One region of the Maritalea sp. S77 genome, then DNA from elsewhere that is predicted to be linked to it. Evidence: riboswitches for the same ligand, from Rfam matches in the RefSeq annotation. Region 1 holds a riboswitch; the other holds the start of a gene.

The links. Region 1 has a riboswitch for FMN ahead of ribD (bifunctional diaminohydroxyphosphoribosylaminopyrimidine deaminase/5-amino-6-(5-phosphoribosylamino)uracil reductase RibD). Riboswitches for the same ligand answer to the same signal wherever they lie in the genome.
Region 2: it holds a riboswitch for FMN, as region 1 does, so the genes downstream of both, ACP15Y_RS12675 (DMT family transporter) here and ribD (bifunctional diaminohydroxyphosphoribosylaminopyrimidine deaminase/5-amino-6-(5-phosphoribosylamino)uracil reductase RibD) in region 1, are expected to answer to the same signal.

The regions. Positions count from the first base shown of each region.
Region 1 covers NZ_JBNAGG010000002.1:189,862-197,349, reverse strand. Annotated here, with positions in the region: gene ACP15Y_RS08650 (dipeptidase) at 1-68, shown strand, start outside; gene ACP15Y_RS08645 (RNA methyltransferase) at 102-632, opposite strand; gene ACP15Y_RS08640 (MFS transporter) at 661-1,926, opposite strand; gene ribH (6,7-dimethyl-8-ribityllumazine synthase) at 2,081-2,566, opposite strand; gene ribB (3,4-dihydroxy-2-butanone-4-phosphate synthase) at 2,568-3,785, opposite strand; gene ACP15Y_RS08625 (riboflavin synthase) at 3,761-4,369, opposite strand; gene ribD (bifunctional diaminohydroxyphosphoribosylaminopyrimidine deaminase/5-amino-6-(5-phosphoribosylamino)uracil reductase RibD) at 4,350-5,381, opposite strand; FMN riboswitch at 5,500-5,651, opposite strand; gene ACP15Y_RS08615 (GyrI-like domain-containing protein) at 5,733-6,371, opposite strand; gene ACP15Y_RS08610 (AraC family transcriptional regulator) at 6,374-7,231, opposite strand; gene ACP15Y_RS08605 (gamma-glutamylcyclotransferase family protein) at 7,349-7,488, shown strand, end outside.
Region 2 covers NZ_JBNAGG010000003.1:372,574-380,061, forward strand. Annotated here, with positions in the region: gene ACP15Y_RS12660 (NnrS family protein) at 1-526, shown strand, start outside; gene ACP15Y_RS12665 (formylglycine-generating enzyme family protein) at 538-1,455, opposite strand; gene nirK (copper-containing nitrite reductase) at 1,530-2,636, opposite strand; gene ACP15Y_RS12675 (DMT family transporter) at 2,834-3,760, opposite strand; FMN riboswitch at 3,866-4,018, opposite strand; gene ACP15Y_RS12680 (hypothetical protein) at 4,194-5,000, shown strand; gene ACP15Y_RS12685 (hypothetical protein) at 5,141-5,938, shown strand; gene ACP15Y_RS12690 (NAD(P)/FAD-dependent oxidoreductase) at 5,978-7,174, shown strand; gene ACP15Y_RS12695 (DUF2189 domain-containing protein) at 7,301-7,488, shown strand, end outside.

The DNA of each region.
Region 1 (7,488 bases):
AAGACGAGTTGGACAAAATCACCCACAAAAACTGGTTCCGCGTGCTGCGCGCCACTTGGGGCGAATAAGCGCGCGCGCATTTTGATCAAAAGGCGCAGCCCTTAAATGGGTGTGCGCCTTTTTTGTGAGCCCTGCACATGGATCGGCTTTGGTTCAACCGGGCCACCAACACGCACAGGACGCGGCGCAAAGCGCCCCAAAGTCGCAATCCGATCATACATTACAATTGCCCCTGCAGTGGCCACGTTAAGGCAAAAGCTGGTGGGTATTTTGATGATGTGATCGCATTTTTCCATAATTTCCTGCGAAAGCGATGCGCGCTCCGGCCCCAAAATATAGGCCGCCTGCGTCGGATGCCGAAAGCTAGGCAGTTCAATGGCGTCGTCGGTCAGCTCAATCCCCACCAATTGGCAACGATCTGGCAGCGTGATGTCGCTTGATTTATCCCACGCATAATAGGGCATATTGGTCAGCGAGCGCGACGTATCAGAGACCATATCATCAAGATCAAGGCGCGACGCTGCAACCGTAAAGCAAAAGCTCGCACCAAACCCGTGTCCGGTGCGCGCCAAATTTCCAAAATTTTTGATCTTCGAGATCTTCTCCGCCCCAATGGCAAAATAACCACGCATAATCTCACCCTTTTATTGGAAAAGGGGTTTAAACGCTTTCTTCTGCATTGGGAAGATCAGCAGAGTCATCTGCGGTTTGCGGATCAGTGAATTTCACAAATTTAATCAAAATCAGCGCGATTGCGCCAATGACAAACGCCAAGATGCCGCCTGCAATAAATGGGACACCCAGTTCAAAAATTGACGCCAAAGTGGCCCCAATAAACGGCGCGCCCAACATCGCGACAATGCTGGCTGTCTCATTTACAGCCGTAACACGTCCCATCTTATCTGGTGGTGTTTCGAGCTGAAGCACCGTGCGCAAAGGCACAAAAGTCCCCGCGCCAATAACACCAACTGTGAAGAATGCTCCAACAAATGCATAGCTCGGAATTGCCCAACCATTGATCGCAATGAGGCCCAAACCAGCAGTGAACAAAGACACGATCATCATTGACGGGCCAATGATCAAATAAGGATGAATCTGCTTTTTAATGCTGCCAATGGCCAGCGCACCTGCAACGCCCCCCGCGCCAACGGCGGCGACGGACAGACCGAGAATGTTCTCGCCAAACCCAAGCTCACGTGTCATAGGCCCGATCAAGGTGTCGTGCAAGAAAATAGCAAAAAAGCCCATCGCGCCCAAGCCAATTGTGACCCAAAGTGCTGGCTTGGCCAGAACCACTTTGAAGCCTTCGGCGGCTTCTGAGAACATGGATTTCTTTGCTTCCCCATCTTCCAGCTTTTTCACTTCGCGAATATTGCTCGGCAGCGTCACCAAAATCAAAAGCGCACAAAGGGAAATGGCCCCATTGACCACAAACACCATTTGCGGACTGATGATCAGCAAAAGCGCACCGCCAACTGCCGGGCCAGCCACTTTTGACATCTGATTGATGATATGGCTGAAGCCATTGGTCGACATCAGCTCTTCACGCTCCGACAAAGCTTGAATGGCAACCTGTTTTGCGGGAGAAAAGAAACTATCCACCACGCCCCGCACAGCGACCAAGGCGAGCATGATTTCCGGTTGCCCGGCAAAGGCCAAAGCAAAAGTGGTCATCGCCCGCCCCAGATTGGACAGCACCATCACCATGCGAATGTCTAAACGATCCACCAGTGCACCGGAAAACGGGCCGATAAAGACATAGGGCAATGTGAGAGCAACGATAAACCAGGCGAAATAAACTGGGTCGACCTGCCACGCATAGGTAAATAAAGATATTATCGCCACATAATCCAGCCAATCGGCAAAGTCCGCTGGCAATTGCGCGGCCAGTATACGCCGCATGTGCTTATTCTTAGGTAACTTCATTAAGTCCTCTCCCATCTATACCCATATAGATAGAGAAAACCAAATTCGGTTCAACCCGAAATTCAAATATAATTACCGTTTAGTACTCAAGTTTTATCTTGGCGAATTGCATATATCTGCCCCAACCTTGTGAGCCGGTCAGGGCAGAGAAAGATTAGGCAAGTTGCTCGATATGCTGCAATGTCGCGAGTGAACCAAGACATGCGGCGACTGCCTCTCGGCCTTTATTTTCCGCATCATTAGAACTGCGTACCACGGCCTGTTCCTGAGTATAAGTGGTCAAAATACCAAAGCAAATCGGCACTTCAGTTTCCAAACTTGCCTCAACAATACCCATGGTGGCACCCAAAGAGATGAACTCAAAATGCGCTGTATCGCCTTTGATAACGCAGCCCAAACAAACCACACCATCATATTGACCAGACTTGGCGAGCTTCTTTGCAATCAGCGGCATTTCAAACGCGCCCGGCGCATCAAAAATATCGGATTCGGCTAACTTCAATCCGGCATCCGCCAGCTCAAGCCGCGCCCCATCCAACAGGCCATGCGTGACTTTGGGATTAAACTGACTCACCACAATCGCCACGCGGGCATTGTCGATGATCGTTGTTTTGCCACGGCTTTTAACTTGCTCAGTCATATTAGATTTTTTCCGGTAGATTATGGTTTAGTTTTTCGCGTTTTGTGGAGAGATAGGCAGCATTTTGCGCAGTTTCACCCACTTGCAAGGGACGCACTTCATTCAATCCAATACCCATATTCTCCAGTGCTTTCGCCTTGGCCGGGTTATTGGACAGCAGGCTGATCTTGTTCAGCCCCAAATCTTTCAAAATGGCCGCTGCAATATCAAATTGACGCGCATCAACAGGCAAGCCAAGCGCACGGTTGGCATCGACTGTGTCCATGCCTTTATCTTGCAACTGATAGGCACGAACCTTGTTGCCAAGACCAATGCCTCGCCCCTCATGGCCACGCAGATAAACCACCACACCGCCATCAGGATGGGCATCGATTTCCGCCATCGCTGCTTGCAATTGCGGCCCGCAATCGCATCGCTTGGACCCGAAAGCATCGCCCGTCAAACATTCAGAATGCACCCGCACTAAAGGGTTATCGCCCAAAGGCTGGCTAAGCAGCGCCACATGCTCTTCGCCACTGCTCACTTCACGATAAGCGACGATTTCGAAATCATTTGCGGCATGGTGGGTGGGCAACTGGCTTTCAGCCACACGCGACACCAATCGCTTTTCATTGCGCGCAGGGCCGCCCAAATGAGCAACAAGTTCGGCGATGGAAAGCATCGGCAAATCATGGCGTTCGGCAAAGCCTTCAAGCTCTTCCCCCTTCGCCATGTGGCCATCTTCACCCATCACTTCGCAGATCACTGCCGCAGGTGTAAGACCTGCCAATTGCATCAAATCCACAGATGCTTCGGTATGGCCGTTGCGCACACGACATCCGCCGTCAGCCGCCCGCAGTGGGAACACATGGCCAGGTGAAACAATCTCACCCGGCAGCACACCAGACTTGATGGCCGTCAAAATGGTTTGCGACCGATCATAAGCGGAAATGCCCGTGGTGATGCCTTCACGCGCTTCGATCGACACGGTGAATGCCGTTGAACGGTTGGCCCGATTTTGCTTGACCATCGGCGGCAAGCCAAGCTTGTCGATTTGCTCACCCAGCATGGGCAAACAGATCAAGCCGCAACCTTCCTTGGCCATAAACCGAATGGTTTCAGGCGTGGCAAACTGTGCTGCCACCACCAAATCGCCTTCATTTTCGCGGTCTTCATCGTCGGTGAGAACGATCATGCCGCCATTTTTCAAATGCTCTACTGCGCGTTGTAACCGAGACATAGCCGCTCCACATATTTTGCAATAACATCATTTTCCACATGGATTTGATCACCCACCTGCCGTGATTGCAGATTGGTGTGGGTCCATGTGTGGGGAATAATGGTCAACCCAATCCGCGCACCGTCCGCATGATCTTCAAGTGTATTGATGGTCAGGCTGATCCCATCCAACGAGATGGAACCTTTCTCAACACAATATCGACCCAAGGATTGCGGCAGTTCCAGCTCAATCAGATGCGCGCCCGCCTTCTCCTCAATGGAAGAAAGGGTGGCAATGCCATCCACATGGCCTTGCACCAAATGGCCGGAAAGCTTTGTTTCCAGCGCGACCGCGCGCTCCAAATTGACCAAATCGCCGACTTGCAAAGCACCTATTGACGTCCGGTCCAAACTTTCAGGGCTGACGTAGAACTCTGCCACGCCAGTTGCATCAAACGTTACCACAGTGAGGCACACGCCATTTACGGCAACGCTTTCGCCCAAGGCCAAATCATCGTAGCTCGTATTGATCTCAAATATGCGCGCACCATCCTCATCACGCAGGGCTTTGATCTTTCCAAGGCGATCAATGATTCCCGAAAACATCGGCGTCTCCTTTATATGTTTTGCCGTTCAATGCGGCTTCGGCATAGGTCGCGCGGATCACGTCCGCATCCGATTGCCGTTGAATGGTGATGTCCAATTGAACTAGATTTTGGTCCCGGCAAGCTGCCGCTAAACTCGGCCCGGCTTCCACCAAAACTTCCATGCATCCACGCTGGCCCAACGCGACGAGGGCCGCTTTCAAATCGGTTGCAATGGTGGGTGAAAAACCTCGACTACGTGCAGCGGCCAGGTAGGTTTGGTCAACACGCCCGCGCCGATCAAGAATGACCAATGGGCGGCGCTTACCTTCAAAATCTTCAACACGCCGAACGGTAAAATGCGGATCGTCGGCCAGCACGGTGCCCGAGCCTGTAATGATTGCATCCGCACGGCGGCGCAGCTTGTGGGCAAATTTAAGGGAAGATGGCCGCGTGAACGTTTTCTCACCAGCAGGTGGGATCATGCTGCCTTGAGCATCCTCCGCCACTTTCAAAGTAACAAAGGGCATTTGGGTGCGGGCATAGTGCAAAAACGGCGCAATCAAACGTTGGCAATCCAAGTCAAAGTCTTGCGCCCAACGCTCCTGAATGTCTGAAAGAAAGTGCACCTCGATGCCGACTTCGCGCAGTTTGCCTGCACCGCCGCCAACAACGCGTGGATTTGAATCTTTCGCGCCGATCCAAACCTCTTTCACACCAGCGTCAATCAACCCATCAACGCAGGGTGGCGTACGGCCATAATGAGCACACGGTTCTAACGTGACGACAGCGGTGTGGGGTTTCACCCCCGGGGGTAACTCCGCAAGCGCGGCACGCTCTGCATGTGGACCACCGGCAGCCTGATGTGCGCCGATAGACAAAATGCCCCCATCCGCATCCAGCAAAGCACAACCCACTGGCGGATTGGGCGCTGTTGCGCCTTCAAAAAGCCGCGCAGCTTTCAAGGCATAGCGAAATGCCTGCCCAACGGGCGTAAACTCTGATGTTGTTTTAACGATTGGTTCTAAATCCATTCGCCCACCTCACATTCATGATAGGGCGAAACACGTGCCAGACGACACGAACGGCATACGCCAAGGCGCACGTCCGCTAAGACAATAGGCGCAATCACCCATTACGGGCGTTGCCTGTCTTTGTTCTCTCACATCCGGACTTTAACCGTCGGCTCCGGAATTACACCGGATCTGCTAGACCCTTCTGGCAGGAGCCAAAAGGCGCTCGCGGGCTGATGGATTTCTCCAATTACCGCCGGTGGGGAATTTCACCCCGCCCCGAGAACAGCCGCACTGCGGCCAATGGCGAAGAACCTACGCCATTTCTTAACAAACGTAAAGACAACAGATTTAGCGCTTTAGTCGAACAATCTATGCGAAGGTAACAGGTTGACGCAAAATGGTTTTTAGCTTTTCCGGCGCGACGCGTCGGGGATCATTCAGATAAATCTCATGATGTTTCATATGCATCTTCAACCCGTGTTCGGGAATAAATTCATGATGTATTTTGTGCAGAATCGGGCCCTCATCATCATAAGAACCCACGTGTAAAACCTGAACACAATCACCCTCATGATAGGTTTCAAGCCGTACTTTGCGCAGCAATGCCTCACTGGTTGGCGGCTCTTTCTTTTTGGCGTTTTTCGCGATGGTCTGCGCCCTTACTTGCTCCAAATGATCTGCGGTCAGCCAATCAGGCTGGCGGATCATCATGGTCCACAACCATTGATCTTTTTGGCGGGTGATAAAGGTGTCCATATCTTCTGCCCACCAAAGCCCCTGCAATGGCCCCACCACAAAATCTTTTTCAAATTCGGTTTTCGACAGAAACTTTAGGCCATAGCTCAACCCATAAAGCGCGGCCAATGAGGTCGGATAGCTCTCCCCCACCGGGCCACCATCCCCATCAATCATCAAATAATTCATGGGTGGCACATCCAGCCGATCAATACGCCCGGCTTTGCCAGAATAAAAAGCCTTATCGCTTTTCTTAAATTCGAGTTTTTCCATGATCAGTCCTCCGCCAACGGCATATAAATATCCGTCAGCAAATCGGCGGGGGCCACTTCGCGTGGATTATTGAGATAATCCTCAACGCAAGGCGCATCGCGCAACTCAACCCCTTGATTGTTCAACCATGTGCCATAAAGCCACCGATAAGCATACGGCATCTCCGCATAGGCACCGCGATAGTGCAGCACCGCATAGCGCCCACCTTCAATTGTACGTTTCTCAAAATGATCCGGCATTTCAACTTCGCCATCAAATACAGCCCCTGCGAACGAGCGTAACTGCGGCTCCGGCACACTGTCCGGATCATCATAATAGGTTGCCATGGAGTGGTTGAGACGCGGCAACAAGCCTGCCTGCCCCACCCAACCAAACACAAGATCAAACGCGCGCCCAATGTGCATATAGCTGCCCTGATGCGGCAGGCCAATCATGGTCATTGGCTCAATCGTTTTGATTTCTACGGGGTACAAATGCCCTTCTCCCTGTTCAATAGCCGCTTGCAATTTCACATGTGCACCTGCACGACGATATTGCGCTGGCGGCTTGCCATAAGTTTGCGTGAAAGCCCGAGAAAAGGCAGCCAAGCTGGAATAGCCTGACCGTTCAGAAATCTCCTCAATTGAGATTTTGCTTTGTGCCAATTGCCCCGCTGCGCGATGCAACCGCAACCGCTTCACAGTGGCCGCAATTGTTTCGCCTTGAATCGCACGATAAACCCGATGCCAATGATAAGGCGACATACACGCCACATCAGCCAGAAGCTGCAAATCAATCGGCTCGTCCAAATGGTCATAAATATAATTGACCACCCGATCGATCCGCTTACGATAGCTAAGCTGCTGTTGGCTCATTTGCATTCTGATCTTTTCCTTTTGACTGGCTCGGGTTACAAGCAAACACAAACGCACTTGATAAATCTTGCGCATTTTGAAATTTGGCTCAACGCGCGGCACTTTCGACCAGAGGGAATACACATGTCGACTTATTTCTATTTTGCATATGGCTCAAACCTTTTAAATGAGCGGTTGCAGAATAGGTGCCCAACGGCCCGCCCTGTCGCCACCGCCTTCGCGCCCAGTTACAGCGTGAATTTCGGCAAGGTCGGTCATGATGA
Region 2 (7,488 bases), on a different contig from region 1:
GGTGCTGTTGGGCTTTATCGTGCAAAGCACGGGCGCGTTTAGTCTCCCGCTGGTGTTTGCTGTTGGGTTTATGGTGCTGGCTGGGCTGCACTTGGTGCGCTTGCTGCGGTGGCACCCGGAATTGATATGGCGCGATGGCCTGCTGTTGGTGCTGCATATGGGTTATGGCTTTTTGCCAATTGGCTTCGCCCTGATGGGGTTCAGCTTCCTCAATGATGGGGTGGTGCCGCTTGTGGCGCCCATACATGCGCTGAGCACTGGTGCCGTTGGCTTGATGATCGTCGGCGTGATGTGCCGCGCTACTTTGGGGCATACGGGCTATCCATTGGTGGCGACACGAGGCACATTGGTGTTGTTCGCAGCGGTGTTTTCGGCAGCCATTTTGCGGATTGTCGCCGCGTTTGATCTTGAGATCAGCATGGGCTTGATGCGCGCTTCTCACCTATTTTGGGTGATCGGTTTTTGGGGATTTGTGGCGCTTTATGGCGGCAAGCTTATGCGCCCCAGAGCTGAGCCGAGACGCTAAATTTTGGATGTCTATCCAACTGGCAGGAGCTGCCGGATAAGGCTCCAAAGACTAGAGCGTTCGCTGCCTTTGACCAGGCGGATGCCCAAATGGTCTGGTGGGTCGCCTACAGTACAGCCCCCGCCTTGCGGGTTTGAGATGAACACAGAAAGATAGGTGCGGTGTGCGCCTTCCACCACACGGGCACCGCAGCTTACGGCTTTTGATTGGCTATTTGTGGCGTCCACATTGATGCGTTCATAGCAGGTTGAGGTCCACACCCAGATATTTTCGGCCACATCATTGACGCCAAGGCTGTTGGCGCCAAATAGTCCTGCGGGGCGCAGGCTTTGGCGGGGCGCATCGCTTTTGCTTTGTGATTTCGCGCGATATTCAGACAACCAGGCCACGGCAGGATTTGTGGGATCAGATTTTATATCCTTTTCAGGATCGTCATATTTTTCACCAGCAAATTGGGCCCATTCGAGAGCGGTGGGCAAGCGCCAATTATCGCCTGTTTTGGCGCTGAGCCATTCTGCGTAATTGGCTGCCATTTCATAATTGACGCCAACCACGGGATGATCGTCGATTGGGGTTTTGACGATGATGGCCGGCGCGCAATGGCCTTCGACCACGCAGGCACGGTATTGCTTGTTGGTCACCAGATCTTTAGCCACCTGCAGTGGGGTTTGCACATTGGCGTGCACCAAAGGGGAAACCTGTGGCAATTCATTTTCAATGTAGCGGGCAGGGTCTCTATAATCGAATGTGCGGGGCGGAATGGTGATCAAATCTGGCGCATCAATATGTGGGTCAATGCTGATGCTGGCTTTGGGCGCAAGATCAGCCTGTGGCGTGGTCAAGGTGTGCACCAGCCAAAGGCTTGCCCCGGCCAACAAGGCCATGGGCAGCAAAATTGAAGCTGTATTTTTGAAATGATCAGCGGTCATCCTTACCACTCCTGAGAAAAAGCCCGGCCGATGAGAAACCGGCCGGGCAATTATCGCTTAATTGGTCAATCGCCCTATTTGGTGATTGGGCCGGGGGCTTTCACCTGTTTCATCAGGTCATCGTCCCAATCGCCATCCACGAGGAAGTGGGCTGTGGCGCCAAGTTCAACCGCCTCGATGAGGTTGTGGTTCACATAGGCATAAACACCGGGCTGCAAGAACTCGTAGAATGCAGCACCAGCTGAACCACCGCGGATGAACCATGTTTCAAGGTCTTTTTCAGGTGGGTTGTTGAACTTGCCTGTTTCCCAAACATAGTCGCCATGGCCACCAATCAAGTGTGGACGTGTGTCGCGGTTGGCTTGTGAGTGCACAATCAATACTTTGTCGCCAACATTGGCCTTCAGCGCATTGTCGCCTGTAAGGGCACCTTTTTTGCCGTTGAACACCACATGGGTTGGGATCAAGCCGCGCATGGTTTCAATTTGGTCTGAGAAGCTCTCAGAGACGGTTTCGTATGTTTTGTATTCACCATTTTCGTCGCGTGGGATGTAGAAATCCTGCTCGCCGATGATGAAGACTTTGTCATAGCGCAGTGGATTGCCTTTTTCATCCTTCAGGCCATCACGTGGCAACACCATAATGGTGCCGTTCATGCCTGACACAACGTGCCATGGGATCATAGAACCGCCGGGGGCACAGTGATAAACAAAGGTGCCAGGGCGTGTGGCTTTAAAGCGCAAGACAACTTGTTCGCCGGGGGCAACTTCGGTCAATGCACCGCCGCCCAATGCACCTGTTGAGGCGTGGAAGTCGATATTGTGCAGCAGCTCGTTGCTTTCTGGGTTGATGAGGGTCAGCTCAACATAGTCGCCTTCATGCACAACCATCATCGGGCCAGGCACAGTGCCATCATAAGTCATGGCATGAGTTGTTGTGCCTTCATCATCAACTTCCCAGATTTTCTCCTGAATGGTCATTTCGAATTCAACGACCTTTGGAGGGCCTGATGCGACTTGCTCATGCTCGTGAACGAATGGCGGTGGTGCCAGTTTCACTTTTTTGCGTGGCATATCGTCGATATTGTCAGCGGCGAGAGCTTGTGGTGACAAGTTGGCCACTGCTGTGAGGGCTGCGGCTGTGCCGAGAGCTCCAAAAATTGTTTGACGACGGGTAACCATGACGTTCTCCTTTAAGATCTCATTCGTTGGTCTTGATGAGGAGAAGTTAGCTTTTGAAGCTGTCGGTTTCTTTGTTCTATATCAAATAAAAATCGCCAATTTGTCGAAAAATATTGTCAATTCAAATAGATAACATGTGTTTTATTGATCTGGATCAATAAAGGGGGCGCTTCGCCCCCTTGATCTCATGTATTTATTTATGGCTTTTGCTTTGCTTCACGCTGCGCAATATAAAGTGAGGCTACGATGATAAGCGCCGCACCAACCCACAAATTGCCTGTGGGCACCCAGCCAAACACCAAAAGGCCACCTAACACATTGAAGGGCAATTTGAGGTGATCAAAGGGTTGCACATATGCTGCATCAGCAGTGGCATAGGCCTTGGTGATCAAAAATTGCGCGATCGCCACCAGAAGACCAGCGGCAATGATATAGACCAGTGCGCTATTGTTGGAGATCATAAAGCCATCCAACAAGTTCATTTCTGCATTGCCTTGCGTTGCCATGATGGCGAAAAGGGCATTGGCGGGGGTGGTGAGCAGCAGCAAATAGAGCGTGATTGAATCGGCTTGCTCGGTTTTGGTCAGCTCCTTGGTGAACAAAGAAGTGATGGCCCAAAAAAGGGCTGCCCCTACGGGCAACAGAGAATTAACTGTGAAGCCTTCGGCCCATGGCTCCAAAATCACCATGCCGCCGATAAAGCCCACCAAAGTGGCAGCCCAGCGGGCGGGACCAACTTTTTCTCTGAGGATAAGCGCTGCGCCGATGGTGACGAAAAATGTTGAGGTCATAATCAAGGCGATGGCCTGCCAAATGGGGACTCCTTTTGCGAGACCCAACACCCAAAGTTGGACACCGATGGAGGCGGCCACGACCCGCAAAATGTGCATGATAGGGCGCTCTGTTTTCAGCGCACCAGATCCCATTTTCATCACCAGTGGGAGCATGATGATGAAGGCCAATAGATATTCCCAAAAAGCAGCGGCTGTTGATGGCGTGCCATGGGTAAGTGTGGCCAATTGAGTGAGTGAATTGACGGCAGCGAAAGCGATGCCTGCGCCGACCATATAAAGCCCCGCCAAGATGGCCGGGTGACGCAAAGAAAGATTTGCAGACTGATCCATGTGTCGAGTTCCTCTCCGAACCGATATGAATCAGGGCGTGATAAGGGAGAACCGAACAGACTTGACTTGTGAAACGCACCACTGGCGCACAAATCAGACAGTCCGGCCTCTTCTCTTTCATCCGGACTATGACCGTCGGCTTCGGAATTGCACCGAAATCTGCTTGACCCTTTTAACCAATGCTAAAAGGCGCTCGCGGGCTGATGGATTGCGCCAATCACCGCCGGTGGGGAATTTCGCCCCGCCCTGAGAAGGTTATGCTTTTAGACTATTCCAAAAGCGAATTGCTTTTAGCATGTGGCTTTGAAATGTGGCAAGCAGATATGCGGTAAGGGAAGAATAATTGCGATTATGCAGGGACTTAGACTTGACAGTGCTGTTGAAGATAGCATGATCATTTCGTACATCTATCGGTAATTTTGAGAGATATTTTATGAATGGTTTGAATATATTTTATGTGGCCGTCTGGCGTGTTTTTGCGAATCTAAATGTGGCGTTTCGGATAAGTGCGTTCTGGTTTGGTGCAATAATACTGATTAGTAGCGCCACATGGTACGTCAGCGAGTTTGCGCTAGATATGTGGAACAAGGAACAGCATGTGCAACTTGCGATCCAAATCGCACCGATTCTAGTGGGAGTACAACTTCTTTGTGCTTTTTTCGGTTTGACAGTGGTTGCAGTAGGGTGGCACAGATTTTCGTTGTTAAATGAGAATCCAAACGGCTTTGTAATTGATCTACCGACCGGAAAAATGAAGTCTTGTCTTTGGGCTGCGTTTAAATTCTGGCTTGCGATTGTTCTGTTGTTGATAGTTGTTGCTATATTTTCAACTCAGTTAGGGGCATTGGTTGGCGAGTTTCAGCCGGTTTTGTCGTTCGTAATTTCAATTCTTTATGGTGTTGTTTTGGTTGGGCCGGCAATGTTGCTGCCTGCGGCTTCGATAGATCAACAGCTGGGTATTGCTAGAATGGTCGACATTGTTCGGCAAAACTTCGGGTTTCTACTGGTACTAAGCACTATTTATGTCCTGTTTTCACTAGGTATGAATTTTGTTTTGAATTTTGCTGAAAATAACTACCTGCAGACGTCAAATGCTGTTGTACTGATACTTGTTTGGTTGGTGCAAACCGCATTTCGCTGGATCTCGGTGATGTTCGGGTTGAGCTATGTGACGGAGCTTTATCGTAGCATTGTTTTGAATAATGTAGTTTCCACAGAGCAAGTTAAGCCATCATTCTAGACTACCAATAGCTTGATTTTATGTGGGGTTCGCTTTGGATTAAGAGCGAGCCCGTTGATTAAGATGTATGGCTTTAGATCGGCTCTGGTTTTCGGGGTAGGTTCATTTTCATTTCTAAACTGATGTTTGAAAGAGTTTTTATGAAGGGTTTAAAAATCCTATATGTTGCCGCTTGGCGAATTTTTGCTCATATGGGCATTGCCTTTAAAATTAGTGCACCGTGGCTCGGCATAGCATGTGTTTGCTTAGCGGTGTTTGCCTTTGGGTTTCCGATGATGGGCTCAGCCATGACTTTTATCGGCATCGTGCTGAGTTTTGCGACTTTGTTAGGCGCCTTGAGTTGTATTGCAATTGGTTGGCACCGATATTCTTTGTTGGCAGAAGTTCCAGAAGGTTGGTTTTATCGTCCAGGAAAGAAAGAGTTGAAGGCATACTTCATAACGTTGTTTAAGTTTTGTCTTGTGTTTTTGGCTTTCTTGCTAATCGTTCAGATAATTTTTTTCGCGTGTGGGCTTGTTGCTCGACTTATTCTTTTAATGGAAACGGTGCCGCCATTTTTCATGCAGATTGCTGGAACTGCAGTCACTTTTGTCTCGGGTGTCCTGTTTACAGGGCTTGCTATTGTTTTGCCGGCTGCGGCACTGCGCCATGATTATTCGTTGGCCGACGCCTATGCTGCAGCAAAGAAAAATTTAAGTACTTTGATCGTTTTCTCTATCGGCTACTCCCTCATATCATTTTTGTATGACCTTGCCTTAGATAATGCTGAGGTGATGAAAACGCCCGGACCGTTGGACCTTGGACTTGTCACGATGCTTGCATTTGTGGTGATCAGCACTTGGTTTTTTATATTGTTTAGCATTGGCTATCTCTCCGAGCTGTATCGCACGTTCGTGCTCGAAGAAGAAACCGATGCAAAGCTAGAACCATCAACCTAGATTGCCAAGGGTTTGATTTCCGCGTAAGGCTCGTCGCAAATGGAGGCGAGCCTTTTGCGTAAAGTGGATGTGTTGATTATTGGCGCCGGTGCTGCGGGCATGATGGCGGCGGCGGAGGCTGGGAAGCGTGGGCGCCGTGTTTTGCTGGTGGATCATGCGAAAAAGGCGGGCGACAAAATCCGCATTTCTGGTGGTGGGCGCTGCAATTTCACCAATATAAACACAAGTTTCAAACAGTTTTTGAGCGAAAATCCACGCTTTGCTATTTCGCCGCTTAAGCGTTTTTCGGCGCAAGACTTTATTGGTCGTGTACGGGCCCGAGGCATCGCCTTTCACGAAAAGACACTTGGGCAGCTCTTTTGCGATGAAAGCGCGCAGCAGATTATTGATATGTTGTTGGACGATTTGCACGAAGCAGGTGTGGAACTTCGGTTGCGCACGCAGGTGCATGGGGTTGAAAAGACCGAAAATGGATTTCTGATCGATCTGGGCGACGAGCGGGTGCAGGCAGAAAAACTGGTTGTGGCGACGGGCGGCAAATCAATCCCGAAGATGGGTGCGACCAGTTTGGGCTACGATCTGGCGCAGCAATTTGGCTTGCGGGTGGTGGAAACAAGGCCGGCGCTTGTGCCCTTAACATTTGATCAATCCACTTTGGCCCCGATCAAAGCGCTGGCCGGTGTTGCGCTTGATCCGGTGCAGGTGAGCCATGGCAAGACGCGGTTTGATGAAGCGCTGTTATTTACCCATCGTGGTTTAAGTGGACCAGCAATTTTGCAGATTTCTTCTTTTTGGCGCGAGGGCGATCAGGTCAAGGTCAATATGTTGCCAGGACAGGATGTGTTTGGCCAATTGCGGGCCGCGAGGCAGGAAAATGGCAAGCGGGCCGTGCAAACTGTTCTAAGCCAATGGTTGCCAAAGCGGGTTGTAGAATTTGTGATGGATGAACATAAGATCGCTGGCAATCTGGCTGACATGAGCGACAAGAAGCTGAAAACTCTTGCGGACAGCGTGGCGCGTTGGGCGCTTAAGCCCACCGGCTCTGAAGGTTATCGCACGGCGGAAGTGACTTTGGGCGGCGTTGCAACTGACGAGTTGGACAACCGCACCATGGAATCAAAAAAAGTGCCGGGACTTTATTTTGCGGGCGAAGTGGTGGACATGACCGGTTGGCTCGGGGGCTATAATTTCCAGTGGGCTTGGTCTTCCGCCTGGGTGGCGGGACAAGCCGTTTAAAAACAAATTGCCAGCGGCAACAAACCTTGCTTTGATGCGCAAAGGGGATGATCAATCCGTGTTTGATGTGGAGGCATCATGCATTGCGATTGGAGACTATTTTCATCTGTTCGGTTAGGGGGAGACATGACCGAAAACACACAAGCTGCAACGCGTCCGGGCGGGTTGCCGCAAATTAATAAAATTGGATTTTCTGATATTGGACAAGCCTTGGGCCAGGGCTGGCACGATTTTATGCGTGCGCCGCTTTATGGCCTTATCTTTGGCGGATTTTATGCTGTGGGCGGGTTGGCCATTTTGGCCGCGCTTACGGT